4 regions of the Streptomyces sp. NPDC001843 genome follow, and region 4 is predicted to be linked to each of the others. Evidence: riboswitches for the same ligand, from Rfam matches in the RefSeq annotation. Region 4 holds a riboswitch; each other region holds the start of a gene.
The links. Region 4 has a riboswitch for cyclic di-AMP ahead of ACFYZQ_RS19230 (M23 family metallopeptidase). Riboswitches for the same ligand answer to the same signal wherever they lie in the genome.
Positions count from the first base shown of each region.

Region 1: linked by a shared signal. The riboswitch ahead of ACFYZQ_RS39615 (transglycosylase SLT domain-containing protein) and the one ahead of ACFYZQ_RS19230 (M23 family metallopeptidase) in region 4 are both predicted to bind cyclic di-AMP.
Region 2: linked by a shared signal. The riboswitch ahead of ACFYZQ_RS21680 (NlpC/P60 family protein) and the one ahead of ACFYZQ_RS19230 (M23 family metallopeptidase) in region 4 are both predicted to bind cyclic di-AMP.
Region 3: linked by a shared signal. The riboswitch ahead of ACFYZQ_RS12025 (C40 family peptidase) and the one ahead of ACFYZQ_RS19230 (M23 family metallopeptidase) in region 4 are both predicted to bind cyclic di-AMP.

Region 1 is NZ_JBIATQ010000031.1:8,207-12,690, forward strand. Features, by position in the region: gene ACFYZQ_RS39605 (outer membrane lipoprotein carrier protein LolA) at 1-445, opposite strand, end outside; gene ACFYZQ_RS39610 (polyprenyl synthetase family protein) at 686-1,696, opposite strand; cyclic di-AMP (ydaO/yuaA leader) riboswitch at 2,225-2,408, shown strand; gene ACFYZQ_RS39615 (transglycosylase SLT domain-containing protein) at 2,414-2,893, shown strand; gene ACFYZQ_RS39620 (HAD family hydrolase) at 2,911-3,732, opposite strand; gene fahA (fumarylacetoacetase) at 4,016-4,484, shown strand, end outside.
Region 2 is NZ_JBIATQ010000008.1:228,283-232,766, reverse strand. Features, by position in the region: gene ACFYZQ_RS21685 (tellurite resistance/C4-dicarboxylate transporter family protein) at 1-96, opposite strand, end outside; gene ACFYZQ_RS21680 (NlpC/P60 family protein) at 122-1,303, opposite strand; cyclic di-AMP (ydaO/yuaA leader) riboswitch at 1,311-1,464, opposite strand; gene pcrA (DNA helicase PcrA) at 1,717-4,233, shown strand; gene ACFYZQ_RS21670 (peptidoglycan DD-metalloendopeptidase family protein) at 4,270-4,484, opposite strand, start outside.
Region 3 is NZ_JBIATQ010000004.1:131,087-135,570, forward strand. Features, by position in the region: gene ACFYZQ_RS12005 (8-amino-7-oxononanoate synthase) at 1-642, shown strand, start outside; gene ACFYZQ_RS12010 (DUF397 domain-containing protein) at 702-926, opposite strand; gene ACFYZQ_RS12015 (helix-turn-helix domain-containing protein) at 936-1,847, opposite strand; gene ACFYZQ_RS12020 (ATP-binding protein) at 2,071-2,529, shown strand; gene ACFYZQ_RS12025 (C40 family peptidase) at 2,642-3,115, opposite strand; cyclic di-AMP (ydaO/yuaA leader) riboswitch at 3,119-3,330, opposite strand; gene ACFYZQ_RS12030 (hypothetical protein) at 3,636-3,944, opposite strand; gene ACFYZQ_RS12035 (ATP-dependent Clp protease proteolytic subunit) at 3,952-4,484, opposite strand, start outside.
Region 4 is NZ_JBIATQ010000007.1:119,281-123,764, reverse strand. Features, by position in the region: gene ACFYZQ_RS19245 (GNAT family N-acetyltransferase) at 1-467, opposite strand, end outside; gene ACFYZQ_RS19240 (HPr family phosphocarrier protein) at 661-942, shown strand; gene ACFYZQ_RS19235 (GntR family transcriptional regulator) at 1,093-1,788, opposite strand; gene ACFYZQ_RS19230 (M23 family metallopeptidase) at 2,012-2,782, opposite strand; cyclic di-AMP (ydaO/yuaA leader) riboswitch at 2,796-2,957, opposite strand; gene ACFYZQ_RS19225 (M16 family metallopeptidase) at 3,206-4,484, opposite strand, start outside.

The sequences.
Region 1 (4,484 bases), on a different contig from region 4:
TCAGCGACACCTTCTGGCGGTCCGGCCCGTCGGCCGCCACGCGCAGGGTGTGGCTGCCCGTCAGCAGCTCGGTGAACTTGGACTGCGGGTCCGCCGACGATCCGCCGCCGCCCTGGCCGGCCCCGGACAGCAGGCCGCTCTCCAGGCCGCCGAGATCCGGCAGACCGAGGTCGGTGCTGACCCGCACCGTGCCGGAGAGCTGCTGCACGTCCGACTTGGCGATCTTGTCTATGAGCTGCTGAGCGGTGATCTTCGGCAGATCGGGGTCACCGGAGTCGGCGAGCGCCGGGACCAGCCCGATGGTCGCCGCCGCCACCCCCACCACCGCGACCGGAACGACGTAGCGGGCCGCCTTGCGGCGTCCGTCGACCGTGGTGTCGCCGGCCGTGGTGTCGCCGGCCGTGGTGTCGTCGGCCGTGGTGTCGTCGGATTCGTACGGTGCCATGTGTGCCTTACCTCCGTCGTCGGCGGCGGCCGTCCTCGCACATTTGGTCCCACCCTGAGCCGCCATTCTCACCCGAATCGGTGAGGAGTGGTGATTTCCGTGGTTTCCATCTGACCAAATCGGCCGTGAGGATGCGTCAGCCCCGGGAGGCAACTCGACGTACGCCTGCGGTATGACACCGGAAGGCGGGATCTCCACCTGACCCGTAGGGGTCGGGGGCACAAGTGAGCGGGACGCCCACTAACCGGCCCGGTGGACCACCGCGTCGCACAGTTCCATCAGCGCCGCCTTCGCGTCGCACTCGCGCAGTGGGGCGAGCGCGGCACGCGCGTCCTCCGCGTAGCGCACGGTGTCCCGGCGGGCCTGCTCCAGTGCCGGGTGGGTGCGCAGGCCGGCGAGGGCCTCGGCGTGCCGGGCGTCGTCGGTCAGGTCGGAGTCGAGCAGGCGGCACAGGGCGATGTCCTCGGCCAGCCCGAGCCTCGCGGCCCGTTCCCTGAGGCGCAGCACGGGCAGGGTCGGGATACCCTCGCGCAGGTCGGTGCCCGGGGTCTTGCCGGACTCGTGGGAGTCGGACGCGATGTCCAGGACGTCGTCCGCGAGCTGGAAGGCGACGCCGAGCCGCTCGCCGTACTGGGTGAGGACGTCCACCACGGTCTCGTCGGCCCCGGACATCATCGCGCCGAAACGGCAGGAGACCGCGACCAGCGAGCCGGTCTTGCCGCTCAGCACGTCCAGGTAGTGCTCGACCGGGTCCCGGCCGTCCTGCGGCCCTGCGGTCTCCAGGATCTGCCCGGTGACCAGCCGCTCGAACGCCAGGGCCTGCACCCGTACGGCCTCGGGGCCGAGGTCGGCGAGGATCTGCGAGGCGCGGGCGAAGAGGAAGTCGCCGGTGAGGACGGCGACGGAGTTGCCCCAGCGGGTGTTCGCGCTGTCCACGCCGCGGCGCACCGCGGCCTCGTCCATGACGTCGTCGTGGTACAGCGTCGCCAGGTGGGTGAGCTCGACGACGACGGCCGAGGGCACGATCCCGGGTGCGTACGGGTCCCCGAACTGCGCCGCGAGCATCACGAGCAGCGGCCTGAACCTCTTCCCGCCCGCACGCACGAGGTGCTGCGCGGCCTCGGTGATGAAGGGGACCTCACTCTTGGTGGCTTCGAGCAGGCCCTCCTCGACAGCCGCCAATCCGGCCTGGACATCGGCTTCCAGAGCCTGGTCCCGCACGCTCAGCCCGAATGGCCCGACGACGGTCACGAGGGGTCTCCTGTCTGCTGGTGTCTGCTGGCGATTACGCGGTTTGTCGATAGGTCGCTGCCCTCACTCGAGTCAGCGTATCCGGTCAGCTTTCGATCACCGAGGGCGCCCACGGTTACAGGCCGGGCGCTATCGGATCACGACCGTTATGTTTTCGATCGGTCGATAAGGACGGATATTTATCCGCTTACCCGGAAGTACGACTGAAGTGCCTCGCCTAAAGCAGCCGACTCCCACCGCCACGCCCACCGCGATTACCCGACGCCGCGCCCTTCATGCCCTATTTGCCGCGATTGCCATTTCGTGAATTGGGTCACTCCGCCCGACTGGAGGAGCCCACCACCTCAGCCCGCGTTTCTCCGTTCACCTATGGCCAGTTGAGGCTTGGCAGAAGCAAAGGATCAAGTGCCTCATACGCTACACAACAAGGTCAACTAGGACTTTGTGTGAATCCGACGCTTGTTTCGGACATGTGCTCTCGCATACGTTCCCGGCCGTCGGGCGGACGCCGAATCCTGCCGCCGCCCGTCACACCCATCGACGAACTCATTCGCGTACGGCAGGAGCGGGGGACCCAGGTAAGCCGCCGGTCCGGGCGACACCCGTCGTCCCGGAACGGCTCGGGGTGAAGTCGTGCCGTCTTCGGGCGGCACGGCCGGGCACCTCCCAGCCCGAACCCGACAGCTCACCTCGCAGGCGACGGAGAGGAACTTCGCCATGCCTGCTGCCGCTCAGCACCGCCCTGCCCGCTTCGCCCGCATCGCCCGCAAGCTCGCCGCCGCGGGCACCGGCGCCGCCGTGATCGCCCTCCCGCTGGTCGGAGCGACCAGCGCCTCGGCCGCCACGCCCACGCCCGCGCCCAGCACGGTCACGTACCCGAACAACCTGGACGGCTGGATCCGCGACTCGCTCGCGGTCATGGCGCGGCACGGCATCCCGGGTACGTACAACGGCATCTACCGCAACGTGATGCGCGAGTCCTCGGGCAACCCGCTGGCCATCAACCTCTGGGACTCCAACGCCGCCGCCGGCACCCCGTCCAAGGGCCTGCTGCAGGTCATCGCCCCGACGTTCAACGCCTACCACGTGTCCGGCACCTCGTGGGACATCTACGACCCGATCGCCAACATCACGGCCGCCTGCAACTACGCCGCCCACCGCTACGGCTCGATCGACAACGTGTACGGCGCGTACTGACCGGCTGACCGGTTCCCTCAAGGGAAGAGTCTTTCGAGGACGACGGCGATGCCGTCGTCCTCGTTCGACAGGGTGAGCTCGTCGGCCACCGCCTTCAGTTCCGGGTGGGCGTTGGCCATGGCCACACCGTGCGCGGCCCAGTCGAACATCGGGATGTCGTTCGGCATGTCCCCGAAGGCGACCGCCCTGTCGGGGCTCAGCCCGAGGTGGTCGGCGGCCAGCGCCAGCCCGGTCGCCTTGGTCACACCGCACGGCTGCAGCTCGACGGTTCCCGGTCCCGACATGGTGACCGTCGCCAGCGAGCCCACGGCCTCGCGGGCCGTGGCGGCCAACTCGTCGTCCGTCAGCGTGTGGTGCCGCAGCAGGACCTTGCTGATCGGCTCGCACCACAGGTCGTCGCGCCGCCGGACCCGTACGGCGGGCAGCGTCGGGTGGGGCATCAGATAGCCGGGTTCGATGAGCGTGAGCCCGTCCACCCCGTCCTGGTCGACGGCCGCGTACACCTCCCCGGCCTCGGCCTCGATCTTGCCGAGCGCGGTCTCGGCCAGCTCCCGGTCCAGGGTGACCGACCACAGCAGGCGGTCGGCGCCGGCGTCGTACACCTGTGCTCCCTGGGCACACACCGCGAGCCCCCTGCCGCCGAGGTCGTCGAGCAGCGGCCGCACCCGCGGTGCCGGGCGCCCGGTCACCACGAGGTGCCGGGCACCCGCCTCCCCGGCCCGCGCGAGGGCGGCCAGGGAACGGTCGGAGAGGGTGTCGTCGCCACGCAGGAGCGTTCCGTCGAGATCGGTCGCGACGAGGGTGAAGGCGGGGAGCGGATATCCGGGGGGTGCGGCCATGATCAGAGAATACGGACACCACGCCCCGGCAACTCACCGCTGTTTTCGGCCTCAGCCGTGCGCCGCCGCCAGGTGCTTCGCCAGACGAGGCGACGCCGGCTCGTGCCGTAGTAGGAAGCGCGTGACCGGGCCGCAGGACGCCGCGGCGGGAAAGCCTGTGGATCAGACACATCCGCCACCCTGCCCGGCACACTGCCAGGACTCGAGACTCACCCGTAACGTGTGGCCCGACCACATGCCACGGCCTGCAGTGATGGCACGGATGAGAGCGAGGCAGCACCCCATGCTCCCCTTCGACGTCCCCGAGGGCGATCCCTTCGGCCCGCACAACCTCCCCTACGGCGTCTTCTCCCCGGCCGGCTCGGACGAACAGCGCGTCGGTGTACGGCTCGGCGACCATGTCCTCGACGCGGGCGCGGCGGCGCGGGCGCTCGGCTCGCCCTACGCGTCCCTGCTCGCGCACCCCACCCTCAACCCGCTGCTGGCCGCCGGACGCACGGCGTGGTCGGACGTACGGCGGGCCCTGACCGCCTGGGTGACGGTGCCCGCGCACCGGGAGACCATCGAACCGCTGTTCCACTCCCTGTCCTCGGTGACCCTCCACCTGCCCTTCGAGGTCGCCGACTACGTCGACTTCTACTCCTCCGAGCACCATGCCCGGAACGCGGGCCACATCTTCCGCCCGGACGCCGAGGAACCGCTGACCCCCAACTGGAAGCACCTCCCGATCGGTTACCACGGCCGCTCCGGCA
Region 2 (4,484 bases), on a different contig from region 4:
CCCCACCGACACGATCCCCGTCGCCATCACGGCGGCACCACCCGCCGGTGAACGCCGGGCCCACCAGACGTGCAGGGGTGAGGAGGAGCCGGGCATGGGCCGATGCTAGGGGCCCGGTGGCTCAGGCCGGTCGCACCACGCTGTGGATGATCGATTCGCCGTCGTAGTAGATCGACTCCTCGCGGACGTATGCGCCGGGCTTGGGGGCGTGGATCATCATGCCGTTGCCGATGTAGATGCCGACGTGGCTGATGTCGTCGTAGAAGAAGATCAGATCACCGGGCTGGGAGTCGGCGAGCGAGACCGTCGTGCCGGCGTCGACCTGGTCGTAGGTGGTGCGCGGCAGACTGACGCCGGCGGCCCTCCAGGTGGCCTGGGTCAGGCCGGAGCAGTCGTAGGAGCCCGGACCGGTGGCGCCCCAGACGTACGGCTTGCCTATCTGCGCACGGGCGAACTCGATCGCCTTCGCGGCCTTGGTGGCGTACGAGGACGACGAGCCCGTGGACGTCGAAGGGGGGGTGGAAGGGGCCGTGGAGGGAGGCGTCGAGGGGGACGCGGTGGCGCCGGTGTCCTGCTCGGCCGCACGTTCGGCCGCCTGCTGCTTCGCGAGCTCCGCCGCCTTGCGCGCGGCCTCCTCCCGCTTCTGCTTCTCGATCGCCGCCAGCCGGGCCTTCTCCTGGGCCGTCAGCGTGGACAGCAGCTCGCGCGCGGTGGCGAGCTTCTTCTGGACGGTGGCCTTGGCGGTGTGCAGCTCGTTCTGCGACTCGGTCAGCGTCTCGAGGCTCGCCGTGGCCTCCTGTCGCTTCCTCGTCGTCGCGGACTGCTCGGTGACGTAGTCGTCGACCGCGCCCTTCTCCCGGGAGGTCAGCCGGTTCATCAGCTGGGTCTGGTCGAAGTAGTCCTGCGGGGTGTCCGCGAGCAGGAAGGTGGCGGTGTCGGGGGCGGCGGCCCCGGTCCGGTACTGGGCCGCGGCGAACGAGCCCAGCTTCTCACGTGCCTTGTTGAGCTTCTCCGTGCGCTTGGCGACCTCGTCGAGGAGGGTGTCGACCCGTCTGCGCTGCTTGCCGGTGTTCTCCTTGGCCGCGTTGTACTTGTCGGTCGCCGACTCCGCCTGGCGGTAGAGGGAGTCGACCTTCTTCTCGACCTCCTCCAGGCTCGGCCTGCCGTCGGCGGCTGGGGCGGCGGGGGCGGCGTCGGCCGGCTGGGAGAGCAGGGCCACGGAGGTGAGAGCGGCGGTGGCGAGGGCGGGCTTGCGGATTCCCGCGACTCCCGTACCCGAGGAACGCTTGCGGTGCGACGCCAACGGAGGCGACTCCTTCCAGTGTTCCGCCTACCGGGTTAGCTGTCGGGTTCGGGCGGGTGGTTCGGAAGGGTTGCCCTACGGTCCTCGTCCTTGCGGGAGAACGGACCGATTCACCCCAGGTCTCGGTGTGGGTCCCCGGCTCCGGCTGGCGTGGGGGCGCGCGCCGGACTCGACGGAGGCCGCGCGGCCCGGCGACGTTCGCCGGTGGGGGTCGTGCGGCCTGCCAGGCACGGTAGCCAACTCGTGTGGCTCATGTGAAGGTTGATGCACGTTATGCCCGATAGATCTTATGATTTACGTAAGGGTTTCCGTCCGCGTGACGGTGTCGCTCCGGACCGTGAGTGAAGGGCGGACCGGTCATCTTTCCGGGGCGGCGGCCGGTTGTCGGTGGCGCGCCCTAGACTCGGAGAGCGATGAGCAGCCTCTTTGACGACAGCTTCCTGGCGGACCTCCAGGCCCCTCGCGGGCACGCGGAGGAGCCCCCGCCGCCGCCCGAGGACGATCACGCTCCGGAACCGGTTCCGGACGATCTGTTCGGCGGGAAGTTCGACGTGCCGCCGGACCGATGGGGGTCCCCCCGCTCGAGCGAAGCCGAGAGTGGGGGAGAGTACTACCGGAACGGCGCCCCCCGCCCGGCCGTCGACGCGGCCGCGCTCCTGGAGGGGCTGAACGAGAACCAGCGCGCCGCCGTCGTCCACTCCGGCTCCCCACTGCTCATCGTGGCCGGCGCCGGGTCCGGCAAGACCCGTGTGCTCACCCACCGCATCGCCCACCTGCTCGGCGAGCGGGGCGTCCACCCCGGTCAGATCCTGGCGATCACCTTCACCAACAAGGCCGCCGGCGAGATGAAGGAGCGCGTCGAGCAGCTCGTCGGCCCGCGCGCGAACGCGATGTGGGTGATGACCTTCCACAGCGCGTGCGTGCGCATCCTGCGCCGGGAGAGCAAGAAGCTCGGCTTCACTTCGTCGTTCTCGATCTACGACGCCGCCGACTCCAAACGCCTGATGGCCCTGGTCTGCCGCGACCTGGACCTCGACCCGAAGCGCTTCCCGCCGAAGTCCTTCAGCGCCAAGATCTCCAACCTGAAGAACGAGCTGATCGACGAGGAGGACTTCGCCGCCCAGGCGGCCGACGGCTTCGAGAAGACCCTCGCCCAGGCCTACGCCCTCTACCAGTCGCGGCTGCGCGAGGCCAACGCCCTCGACTTCGACGACCTGATCATGACGACGGTCAACCTGCTCCGCGCCTTCCCGGACGTCGCCGAGCACTACCGCCGCCGCTTCCGCCACGTCCTCGTCGACGAGTACCAGGACACCAACCACGCCCAGTACGCCCTCGTGCGCGAGCTCGTCGGCACCGCCGAGCACCCGGTGGACGTGCCGCCCGGCCCGGACGACCTCCAGCCCGCCGAGCTGTGCGTGGTGGGTGACGCCGACCAGTCGATCTACGCCTTCCGCGGCGCGACGATCCGCAACATCCTCCAGTTCGAGGAGGACTACCCGGACGCGACGACGATCCTGCTGGAGCAGAACTACCGCTCCACCCAGACGATCCTCTCCGCGGCCAACGCGGTCATCGAGCGCAACGAGTCCCGCCGCCCCAAGAACCTGTGGACCAACGCCGGCACGGGCGCCCGCATCACGGGGTACGTGGCCGACACCGAGCACGACGAGGCGCAGTTCGTCGCCGAAGAGATAGACCGCCTCACGGACGCCGGCGAGGCCAAGGCGGGGGACGTCGCCGTCTTCTACCGCACCAACGCCCAGTCCCGTGTCTTCGAAGAGGTCTTCATCCGCGTCGGCCTGCCCTACAAGGTCGTCGGCGGTGTCCGCTTCTACGAGCGCAAGGAGGTCCGGGACGTCCTGGCCTACCTGCGGGTCCTCGCCAACCCGGAGGACTCGGTGCCGCTGCGTCGCATCCTCAACGTGCCCAAGCGCGGCATCGGCGAGCGCGCGGAGGCGATGATCGACGCCCTCTCCCAGCGGGAGAAGATCAGCTTTCCGCAGGCGCTGAAGCGGGTCGACGAGGCGTACGGCATGGCGGCGCGGTCGACGAACGCGGTGAAGCGGTTCAACGTGCTGATGGAGGAACTCCGTACGATCGTCGAGTCCGGCGCGGGCCCGGCGACCGTCCTGGAAGCCGTCCTCGAACGCACCGGGTACCTGGCCGAGTTGCAGGCCTCCACCGACCCGCAGGACGAGACCCGCATCGAGAACCTCCAGGAACTCGCGGCCGTGGCGCTCGAATTCGAGCAGGAGCGCGGCGAGGGCGAGTCGGTGGGCCTGTCCGACTTCCTGGAGCAGGTCGCCCTGGTCGCCGACTCCGACCAGATCCCGGACGAGGAGGACGGTGACGGCGTCATCACGCTGATGACGCTGCACACCGCCAAGGGCCTGGAATTCCCGGTGGTGTTCCTGACCGGTATGGAGGACGGCGTCTTCCCGCACATGCGTGCCCTCGGCCAGACCAAGGAGCTGGAGGAGGAGCGGCGCCTGGCGTACGTCGGCATCACGCGCGCGCGGGAACGGCTGTATCTGACCCGCTCGGCGATGCGCAGCGCGTGGGGCCAGCCGTCGTACAACCCGCCCTCCCGCTTCCTGGAGGAGATCCCGCCCGCCCATGTGGAGTGGAAGCGGAAGGGAGCGGCGGCCCCGATGTCCTCCGGGCCGGCCTCCGGCGTGGCGGCCTCGCTGTCGTCGTCCCGCTCGCGCTCCTCGGCGGCGGGCGCTTCCGGCTTCGCCACACGCCGGACCTCGGAGAAGCCGGTGGTCGCCCTGTCCGTCGGGGACCGGGTGACGCACGACCAGTTCGGGCTCGGCACGGTGGTGGCGGTGAAGGGCGCGGGCGCCAACGCCGAGGCGTCGATCGACTTCGGAGACACCAAGCCGAAGCGGCTGCTGCTGCGCTACGCGCCGGTGGAGAAGCTGTAGGAGCGTCAGGGTCCCGGGGGCCGGGCCCCCGGGAGCCTACGTCGGGTCAAGCCCGTGGCTGCGCAGCCACGGCAGCGGGTCTATGGGCGCTCCGCCGGCCGGCCGGACCTCGAAGTGCAGGTGCGGGCCGGTGGAGTTGCCGGAGTTCCCGGAGTACGCGATCTGCTGCCCGGCTTTGACGATCGTCCCGGAGGGAACCTGGTACCTGGAGAGGTGGCAGTACCAGGTCTGCGTGCCGTCCTTCGCCGTCA
Region 3 (4,484 bases), on a different contig from region 4:
TCCGACACGGTGTTCTCCGTCGACGGTGACGCGGCGCCGCTGTCCGCGCTCGCCGAGACCTGCCGGGCGTACGGCGCCGGGCTGGTCGTCGACGACGCGCACGGCCTGGGTGTGCTGGGCGACGGCGGCCGGGGAGCACCGTACGGGGCCGGACTCGCGGGCGCCGACGACGTCGTCGTCACCGTCACCCTGTCGAAGTCGCTGGGCAGTCAGGGCGGTGCGGTGCTGGGACCGGCACGGGTGATCGACCACCTGGTCAACGCGGCCCGCAGCTTCATCTTCGACACGGGCCTCGCACCCGCGGCGGCCGGAGCGGCCCTCGCCGCCCTCAGGCTGCTGCGCCGCGAGCCGGAACGGGCGGCGCGCTCCCGTGCGGTGGCCGCCGAACTGCACGCACGCCTGACCGCCGCGGGGCTGGAAGCGGTGCGTCCGGACGCCGCGGTCGTTTCCGTGCGTGCCCCGTCCCCGGAGAACGCGGTGCGCTGGGCGGCCGCATGCCGGGCGGCGGGCCTGGCCGTGGGCTGCTTCCGTCCTCCTTCCGTGCCCGACGGCATCTCACGGCTCAGGCTGACCGCACGGGCGGACCTCTCCGGGGCCGAGATCGAACGCGCTGTACGAGTGATCGGCGAGACGCGGCCATGAGTCGGCGTGACACGGCCGTGCATCGCCTGGACGGAAACTGACCGGAAGCGGTCAGCAGGTCACCGGAGCGCGGCGACGAACTCCGCCCAGCTCCCGGGGGAGAAGAGCAGGGCGGGTCCGGCCGGGTCCTTGGAGTCGCGCACGGCGAGCAGTCCGGCCCGGGGACCGGAGTGCGGGCGGGCCGTCTCCACGCAGTTGTTCGCTCCGGTGCTGTAGCTGCTGCGCAGCCACCGCACACCGTGCAGATCGGTACTGGAAGGTACGTTCCGAGGCAGTGCAGACATGGTGCCTCCTTACGCGCCGCCTATCCCGGCGATGTAATCCAGCGAGTCCTCGGGTGAAAGGGCATGGATCTGAAGGGTGTTGAAGGCCTCCGAGTAGGCCCGGAGGTCTTCTTTCCGCTCGAGGTAGAGGCTACTCGTCAAATGGTCGAGAACAACCACGTCCAGATCAGATGTGCTCGGAAATGAGAAGATAACGAAAGGGCCGGTGATACCGATATGCGCCCCGGCGGAGAAGGGCAGCACCTGGAGGCGCACTTGCGGCAGACGCGCCGCCTCCAGGAGCCGCTGAAGCTGCCGCGCCATCACCTCCGGCCCGCCGACCTCCCGCCGCAGCACCGCCTCGTCCAGAACGGCGCTCAGCACCAGCGGCGGATCCGACCGCAGCACGTCCTGCCTGGCCAGCCGCACCTTCACCAGAGCGTCCAGCCGCTCCTCGGCGTCACCGGAGGCACCGGGACCGTCGGTGCCGCCGGTGCCGTCGGGACCGTCGTGGCCTCTTCCGACGGCCGCCCCGGTGACCGCGCGGGCGTACTCCGGCGTCTGCAGCAGTCCCGGGACCACCGATGTCTCCAGGGTGCGCATCTCGCTCGCCTGCGACTCCAGGCTGATGAAGTCACGGTAGGCGGGCGGCAGCACACCGCGGTAGGCGTGCCACCAGTGGTGCCGGCCGCCGACGTCGTCCGACCCGGCCAGCACCAGCAGCAGCTCGCGCTGTTGACGGTCGGTCACGCCGTAGGCGTCCAGGAGTAACCGGACATCGGCCGATTTCACCCCGCTGGCGCCGGTCTCGATCCGGCTCACCTTCGACTGGTGCCAGCCCACGAGACGGGCGGCCTCACCGCTGGTGAGGCCCGCGCCGGTGCGCAGCTCGCGCAGTTCGGCGCCCAGCTTCCGGCGGCGCACCGCGGGACCGTTCTGCATGGGCCACTCCTTACTCGCCATTACTCCGTGCGCGCCGCCCGAATACGGTCTGCCGTCGTAGAGTTCACCGCTTTGAGCGACAGATATATGCATATCTTGGTGGTTCTCACCCGTGACCGGCGCGCTGATGGCAGTCTGGCGACGAAGCACCAGTGCGGGACCGTACTCGAACCCATCCGCTCCGTGTCGGACTGCGGTCCCGTGGGAAAGGGACGACGTCGCCATGGCGGACCATCTGGAAGCATCCATCACTCTGCCGAGCGATCCAGCCTCGGTTTCCGCTGCCCGCAGCTATGTGGTGGGCATCCTGGCGGAATGGGGGCTTCAGCCGGACACCGGCGTCTGCGACACCGTCCGGCTCATCGTCTCCGAGCTCGCCACCAACGCCGTACAGCACACCTTCGGGCAGTCGCCCACCTTCACGGTGGCCCTCGCGCTCGACCGTGACGAGCAGCTGCGCGTCGGTGTCACCGACAGCCACCCCCGCTTCCCGAAGCGGCTGCCCGCCGCCGTGCAGCAGGACAACGGCCGCGGCATGGTCATCATCCGCTGGCTGACCGCCGAGTGCGGCGGCAGGCTCAGGGTGCGGCCCACCCGCGAGGGAGGCAAGACGGTCTTCGTCGAACTGCCGTGGGCGGTCCCGGCGAGGCCGGTCACGGCAGGGGGGCAGCAGGAGCCCTAGGGGGTCCCGTACGGGTCCGTACGGGTCCGTACGGGTCCGTACGGGGCCGTAGGGGTCCGCACGGTTCCGGGTGTGGCCCTGTGCCCGGGACCGTGCGGCGCGTGACCGCGGGTCAGCTCACCCGGCCGTACCAGACGCTCTTCGTCCAGATCTTCTGCAGCTTCACGACATCCCCGGTCTTCGGGGCGTGCCAGATCTTCCCCTTCCCGGCGTAGATGCCGACGTGGTAGACGTTCGAGCCCGAATGGAAGAAGACCAGGTCTCCGGCCTTGCGGTGGCTGGCGGAGATGTGGTGGGTCTTGTTGTACTGCTGGGCTGCCGTCCGCGGCAGCTTCTTGCCCGCCTTCTTGAACGAGTACAACGTGAGGCCGGAGCAGTCGAACCTGCCGGGACCGGTGGCCCCCCACTTGTACGGTGCGCCCTTCTTGGACGCCGCGACCTGGAGCGCCTTCGTCGCCGGAGTCGTGGCAGCGGCGTCGGTGGCGACACCGGGAACGACTATCGAGCCGCCGACGGCGGCGATGGCGAATGCCGAGGCCGTGCCGGCCCGGGCCATGAGCGACGGGACACGATTGAGCGCAGTCATGCGCAACCCTTCGTCAGCCGCCTGTGAAGGATGACCTGTCGGATTCGGGCTGGCGAAGTTGCCCGGCCGCGTTGCCGCGGCTTCACCCCAAGGGCTGCTCGGAGACGGACGGCTGTCCGTTCCGGCGACCCGTCTTGCCTGGGTCCTCCACTCCTGCCGATCCACTCCTGTCGACCGGTCATCCGGGCGGCGGCAGGACTCGGCGTCCGCCCGGATCGCCCCGCCGCTTTGGCGGGGTCTTGTCGTCAGTCAGGGATCTTCGCCCACACCTGTCCGAAAAACCCAACGGAACCGAGTATTTGTGGTGTTACTCACCACTCAGCCGTTCGGGTGGACGGGCTCGTGTTCGAGTCCCTGCCGGGACAGCGGCGCACCCTCCGACCAGGGTCGAAGCTCCTCCCGGCGCTCTTCGGCCGGGCGGTTCGCGCAACTTCGAGGGCCCTGGAAAAGGATGCGCTGCTAGTCCGAACGTGGGTACGTCCTTTGGGCCGTTTCGACTCAGTCGCGAGCGCGCAAGCTCTCAACCGGTGCCGTCCGGGGGCACGGTGACGCGCGCGGTGCGGCGCTCGCCGTCCAGCACCCTCAGCGCCCGCGCCAGGGTGGCCTCGTGCAGCTCCGTCTCGCCACGGCTGTGCATCAGCGCCAGCGCGTCGCGCAGTTCCACCGCCTTGCGCACCAGCGCCTGGGCGGCCCGCAGTCCGCTGTAGGTGTGGCCGTGCCGCGCCGGATTGACCCGGCCCAGCAGGTCGGCAGCCTCCAGGTAACGGTCGATCAACTCGCCCTCGGCCCGGGTCAGGGCCGGCAACGGCGGAAGTTCCGGTGGCAGCATCGGCGGCTCACCCCGCGTCCGGGGTGACGGTGCGCGAGGACTTGCGGCTGGGGACGACCCCGTCCACCAGCCCGTACTCCAGAGCGCCCCGGGCGTCCAGCACCAGGTCCCGTTCGAGGTCGGCGTCGACCCGCTCAGGATCGCGGCCGGTGTGGCGAACGAGCATGTCCTCCAGCAGGCCGCGCATCCGGACCAGTTCGTCCGCCTGGATGGCGAGATCGCTCGGCTGACCCCGCGTCGGCTCGGGCAGCGACGGCTGCTGGAGCACCACCCGCGCGCCCGGCAGCGCGAACCGTTTGCCCGGTGTGCCCGCGGCGAGCAGCACCGCGGCTGACGAGCCCGCCTGTCCCAGGCAGATCGTCTCCACGTCGCAGCCGACGTACCGCATGGTGTCGTAGATCGCCGTCATCGCGCTGAACGAGCCGCCCGGGGAGTTGATGTACAGCGAGATGTCCCGGTCGGGCGCGTCGTACTCCAGATACATGAACTGCGCCATGACGTCGTTGGCCGAGACCTCGTCGATCGGTGTCCCGAGGAGCA
Region 4 (4,484 bases):
GGGAGCACCTCGGCGGCGAAGCGGCGGATACCGCGCTCGCGCGCGACGGCCCCGATGTGTTCCAGCAGGGCGGAGGCGACCCCGCGGCCCTGGTGCGCGTCCTGCACCAGGAAGGCGACCTCGGCCTCGTCGGAGGGCGCGGAGGCGGGCATGCCGTCGGCGTCGATGCGGTCATAGCGTACGGTGGCGATGAACTCGCCGCCGACCGTGGCCGCGAGTCCCACCCGGTCCACAAAGTCGTGGTGCGTGAAGCGGTGGACGTCCTTGGCGGACAGGCGCGGGTACGGAGCGAAGAAGCGGTAGTACTTCGACTCGTCCGAGACCTGTTCGTAGAAGCTGACCAGCCGGTCGGCGTCATCGACGGTGATGGGCCGGATGCGCGCGGTGCCGCCGTCGCGCAGCACCACGTCCGCCTCCCAGTGGGCGGGGTACTCGTGCCGGTCCTGCCGGTCCGCCGGGGTCTGCATGGGCCCCAGAGTACGGCTCGCGTCCGACAACGGCGCGAGGCAGTCTGTGGAGGACGGCGTCGGATCGAGGCCGCGATCCGACGCCGGCTCCGGACGGGACGAAGCACCGTCCGGGGATGCTTCGTGAATATGGGAAACTGGTCTAGACAACAGAGCGGTCTAGGCAACACCGAGAACTGAAGGGCAGCAACACATGGCTGAGCGCCGCGTCAACGTCGGCTGGGCCGAGGGCCTCCACGCCCGCCCCGCCTCCATCTTCGTCCGAGCCGCCACGGCCGCAGGCGTGCCGGTGACGATCGCCAAGACCGGCGGCACTCCGGTCAACGCGGCCTCCATGCTGGCCGTCCTCGGCCTCGGCGCCCAGGGCGGCGAGGAGATCGTCCTCGCCTCCGACGCCGAGGGTGCGGACGCCGCCCTGGACCGTCTGGCGAAGCTGGTCTCCGAGGGGCTCGAGGAGCTGCCCGAGACCGTCTGAGCCCCGGACCGCACAGAACGGCGGAGCCGCGTCGCCCCTTTCGGGCGGCGCGGCTCCGCCGTTTCTCCGGGAATTCCGGAGCGCACCACGAATTCGGGCAGGGGGAAATACACCTCGCCGAATTACCCTTCTTTGTATACGGCGCCCGTGTTAATGCCGCAGGCTCGACATGTTTACGGCTTGTTGCGAAGTCCTCACACGTTCCGGGCGGTCGGCGGTACCCGGGAAACGCAGCCGGTGGGCGGCCGTCGCCCGCTCGGTGTGCAGCGCCGTGATCGCCCGCGCGCGCTCGCCGTCGCCGCGCGCCACCGCGTCCACGATGGCGCCGTGCTCCGCCCAGGACTCCACCGGGTCGGCGGGTGCCTCCACCGCGTACATCCAGGCGATCTTGTGCCGCAGCTGGGTGAGCACGGAGGTCAGTGCGTGGCTGCCGGACGCCTGGGCGAGCGTCTCGTGGAACCAGCCGCCCAGGGAGCGCAGATCCTCGCTGCTGCCCCTGCGGGCCCGCTCCTGCCCCAGTCTCACCAGGCCGCGCAGCACCTTGAGGTGGGCCTCCGTGCGCCGCTGGGCGGCGCGGGCGGCGCCGAGCGGCTCCATCAGCACGCGCATCTCCAGCAGGTCGGCGGCCTCCTGCTCGGTCGGTTCGGCGACGCACGCGCCCGCGTGCCGCCGGGTCACCACGAAGCCCTCGGCCTCCAGGGTGCGCAGGGCCTCGCGGACGGGGACGCGCGAGACGCCGTAGCGGCGGGCGAGGAGTTCCTCGGTGAGCCGGCCGCCGCGCTCGTAGACACCGGCCACGATGTCGTCCCGGATCGCCGTGCATACCGAGTGCGCCGGAATACGCATACCGACCTCCGCCAATAATCCCCGTGAAACGCCGCCGATTGGCGCCCGTTCCGTGACTCTATTGCAATGGGCGGGAATTTCCGACGGCGGGTCGGAATCCATGGAGTTTTTTTGGACAGCGGAGGCCTGCACGGAGGCGCGGAAACCACGAAAGCCCCGGCTGTGGGGCCGGGGCTTCGGGTGGGGGGTGGAGCTTGGGGGATCTTGGGGGGGCGATCCCGGGTCAGACGTTCACGCCGTGCTTGCGGAGGTAGGCGATGGGGTCGACGTCCGAACCGTAGTCGGGGCCGGTGCGGGCCTCGAAGTGGAGGTGCGGCCCGGTGGTGTTGCCGGTCGAGCCGGACAGACCGATCTGCTGGCCCGGGGTGACCTTCTGGCCGACCGAGACACCGATGGACGACAGATGGCCGTACTGGGTGTACATGCCGTCGGCCATCTTGATCACGATCTCGTTGCCGTACGCCCCGCCCCAGCCGGTGGACACCACGGTGCCGGAGCCGACCGCGTGGACGGCGGTGCCGCTCGCGGCGTGGAAGTCGATACCGGTGTGCGAGCCGGACGACCACAGGGAGCTGCTGGCCTGGTAGCCGGTGGAGACGTACGAGCCGGTGATCGGCGCGACGAACGCGTTCAGCCGCTTGCGCTCGGCCGCACGGGCCGCCCGCGCCTTGGCCTCCTGGGCCGCCTCGCGCGCCTTCTGCGCCTGCTCGGCGGCCTTCTTGCGCGCGGCCTCCTCGGCCGCCTTCCGCTCGGCGGCCTCCTTCTGGGCGTCGGCCTGGGCGTCGATCTGCTGGGGCACCGAGTCGCTGATGGTGATGACCGGGGTGAGGGCGGTCTGCTCGGGTGCGGGCGCGGGCTCGGCGGCGAGCGCCGGAGCGGCGAGGGTGCCGATGGCGCCCGTGGTGGCGAGGGCCGCGACGCCCGCGGCGCGGGCGGTGGTGCGGTGCATCCGGCTGGGACGGCGGTGCTTCCCGGTGGCGCGGGTGAACGCCATGAAGTGGCTGGTCCTTTCCTTCCTTCTCGCCTACCGGGTTAGCTGACGGGTTCGGAGCAGGAAGGTCTCCTACGGGCCCCCTCGCGGTGTGCGCGGGCGTCCGATTCACCCCAAGGGACGGTGGGTCCCCGGCTCCCCTGGCTCGCGCCGTACGGGGACTCGGCGATGACTGTCCGGTGCCGCGGATGCGGCGCGATGCCTGACGAACAGCCCGGATGACGCTAAGCGGCGCACCTTTCAATCCTCAAACGCAACACGGTTTTTGTAGCGCATCCCACAGGGCAGACAGGCAACCTCTGCCCCAATTCGGACATCCTGCAGAGACTTCGGAAACACCGCGGGACCCTGGCGATCCATCGGTCACCAGGGCCCCACGCGCGCGTGCCGCTGTCGCACGGCTGCCGGGCTTGCCGGCCTTGCCGGTTACTCGGCGGCCACGACGGAGACCTCGCCGACGCCGAGCGCCTCGACCGGCTCCTTGATCTGTGCCGCGTCTCCGACCAGGACCGTCACCAGCCGGTCCACCGGGAAGGCGTTGACGACCGCCGCGGTGGCCTCCACCGTGCCGGTCGCGGCGAGCTGCCGGTACAGCGTCGCCTGGAAGTCGTCGGGCAGGTGCTGCTCGACCTGGTCGGCCAGCGTGCTCGCCACGGCGGCCGCCGTCTCGTACTTCAGCGGCGCCACCCCGACGAGGTTCTGCACGGCCACGTCGCGCTCCGCGTCGGTGAGCCCCTCCGCGGCGAGCGTGCGCAGCACCGTCCACAGGTCCTGCAGCGCGGGACCGGTGTTCGGGGTGTCCACCGAGCCGCTGATGGCGAGCATCGAGGCGCCCTCGCCCTCGGGGCCGGACCTCAGGACCTGGCCGAACGCGCGCACGCCGTAGGTGTAGCCCTTCTCCTCGCGCAGCACACGGTCCAGGCGGGAGGTGAGGGTGCCGCCGAGGCAGTAGGTGCCGAGCACCTGGGCGGGCCACACCCGGTCGTGCCGGTCGGGGCCGACACGGCCGATGAGCAGCTGGGTCTGGACGGCGCCCGGACGGTCGACGATGACGACGCGTCCGGTGTCGTCGGCGGTCACCGGCGGCACCGGGCGGGGCTGGGCCAAGGAGCCCTGCCAGACGCCCAGGGTCTCGCCGAGCAGCGCGTCCAGATCGATGCCGGTCAGGTCACCGACCACCACGGCGGTGGCGGTGGCGGGCCGCACGTGCCGGTCGTAGAAGGCGCGGACGGCCGCCGAGTCGATCTTGGCGACGGTGTCCTCGGTGCCCTGGCGCGGCCGGGACATGCGCGAGGTCGCCGGGAAGAGCTGCCGCGACAGCTCCTTGGCGGCGCGGCGGGAGGGGTTGGCCAGCTCGTGCGGGATCTCGTCGAGGCGGTTGCGCACCAGCCGCTCGACCTCGCCGTCGGCGAACGCGGGCGCCCTGAGCGCGTCGGCCAGCAGCCCGAGCCCCTTGGCCAGGCGGGAGGCCGGGACCTCCAGGCTGAGGCGGACGCCGGGGTGGTCGGCGTGCGCGTCGAGCGTGGCGCCCGCCCGCTCGAGCTCGGCGGCGAACTCCTCGGCCGAGTGCTTGTCGGTGCCCTCGGAGAAGGCCCGGGCCATGATCGTGGCGACGCCGTCCAGGCCGGCCGGCTCGGCGTCCAGGGGCGCGTCCAGGAGCACCTCGACGGCGACGACCTGCTGGCCGGGGCGGTGGCAGCGCAGG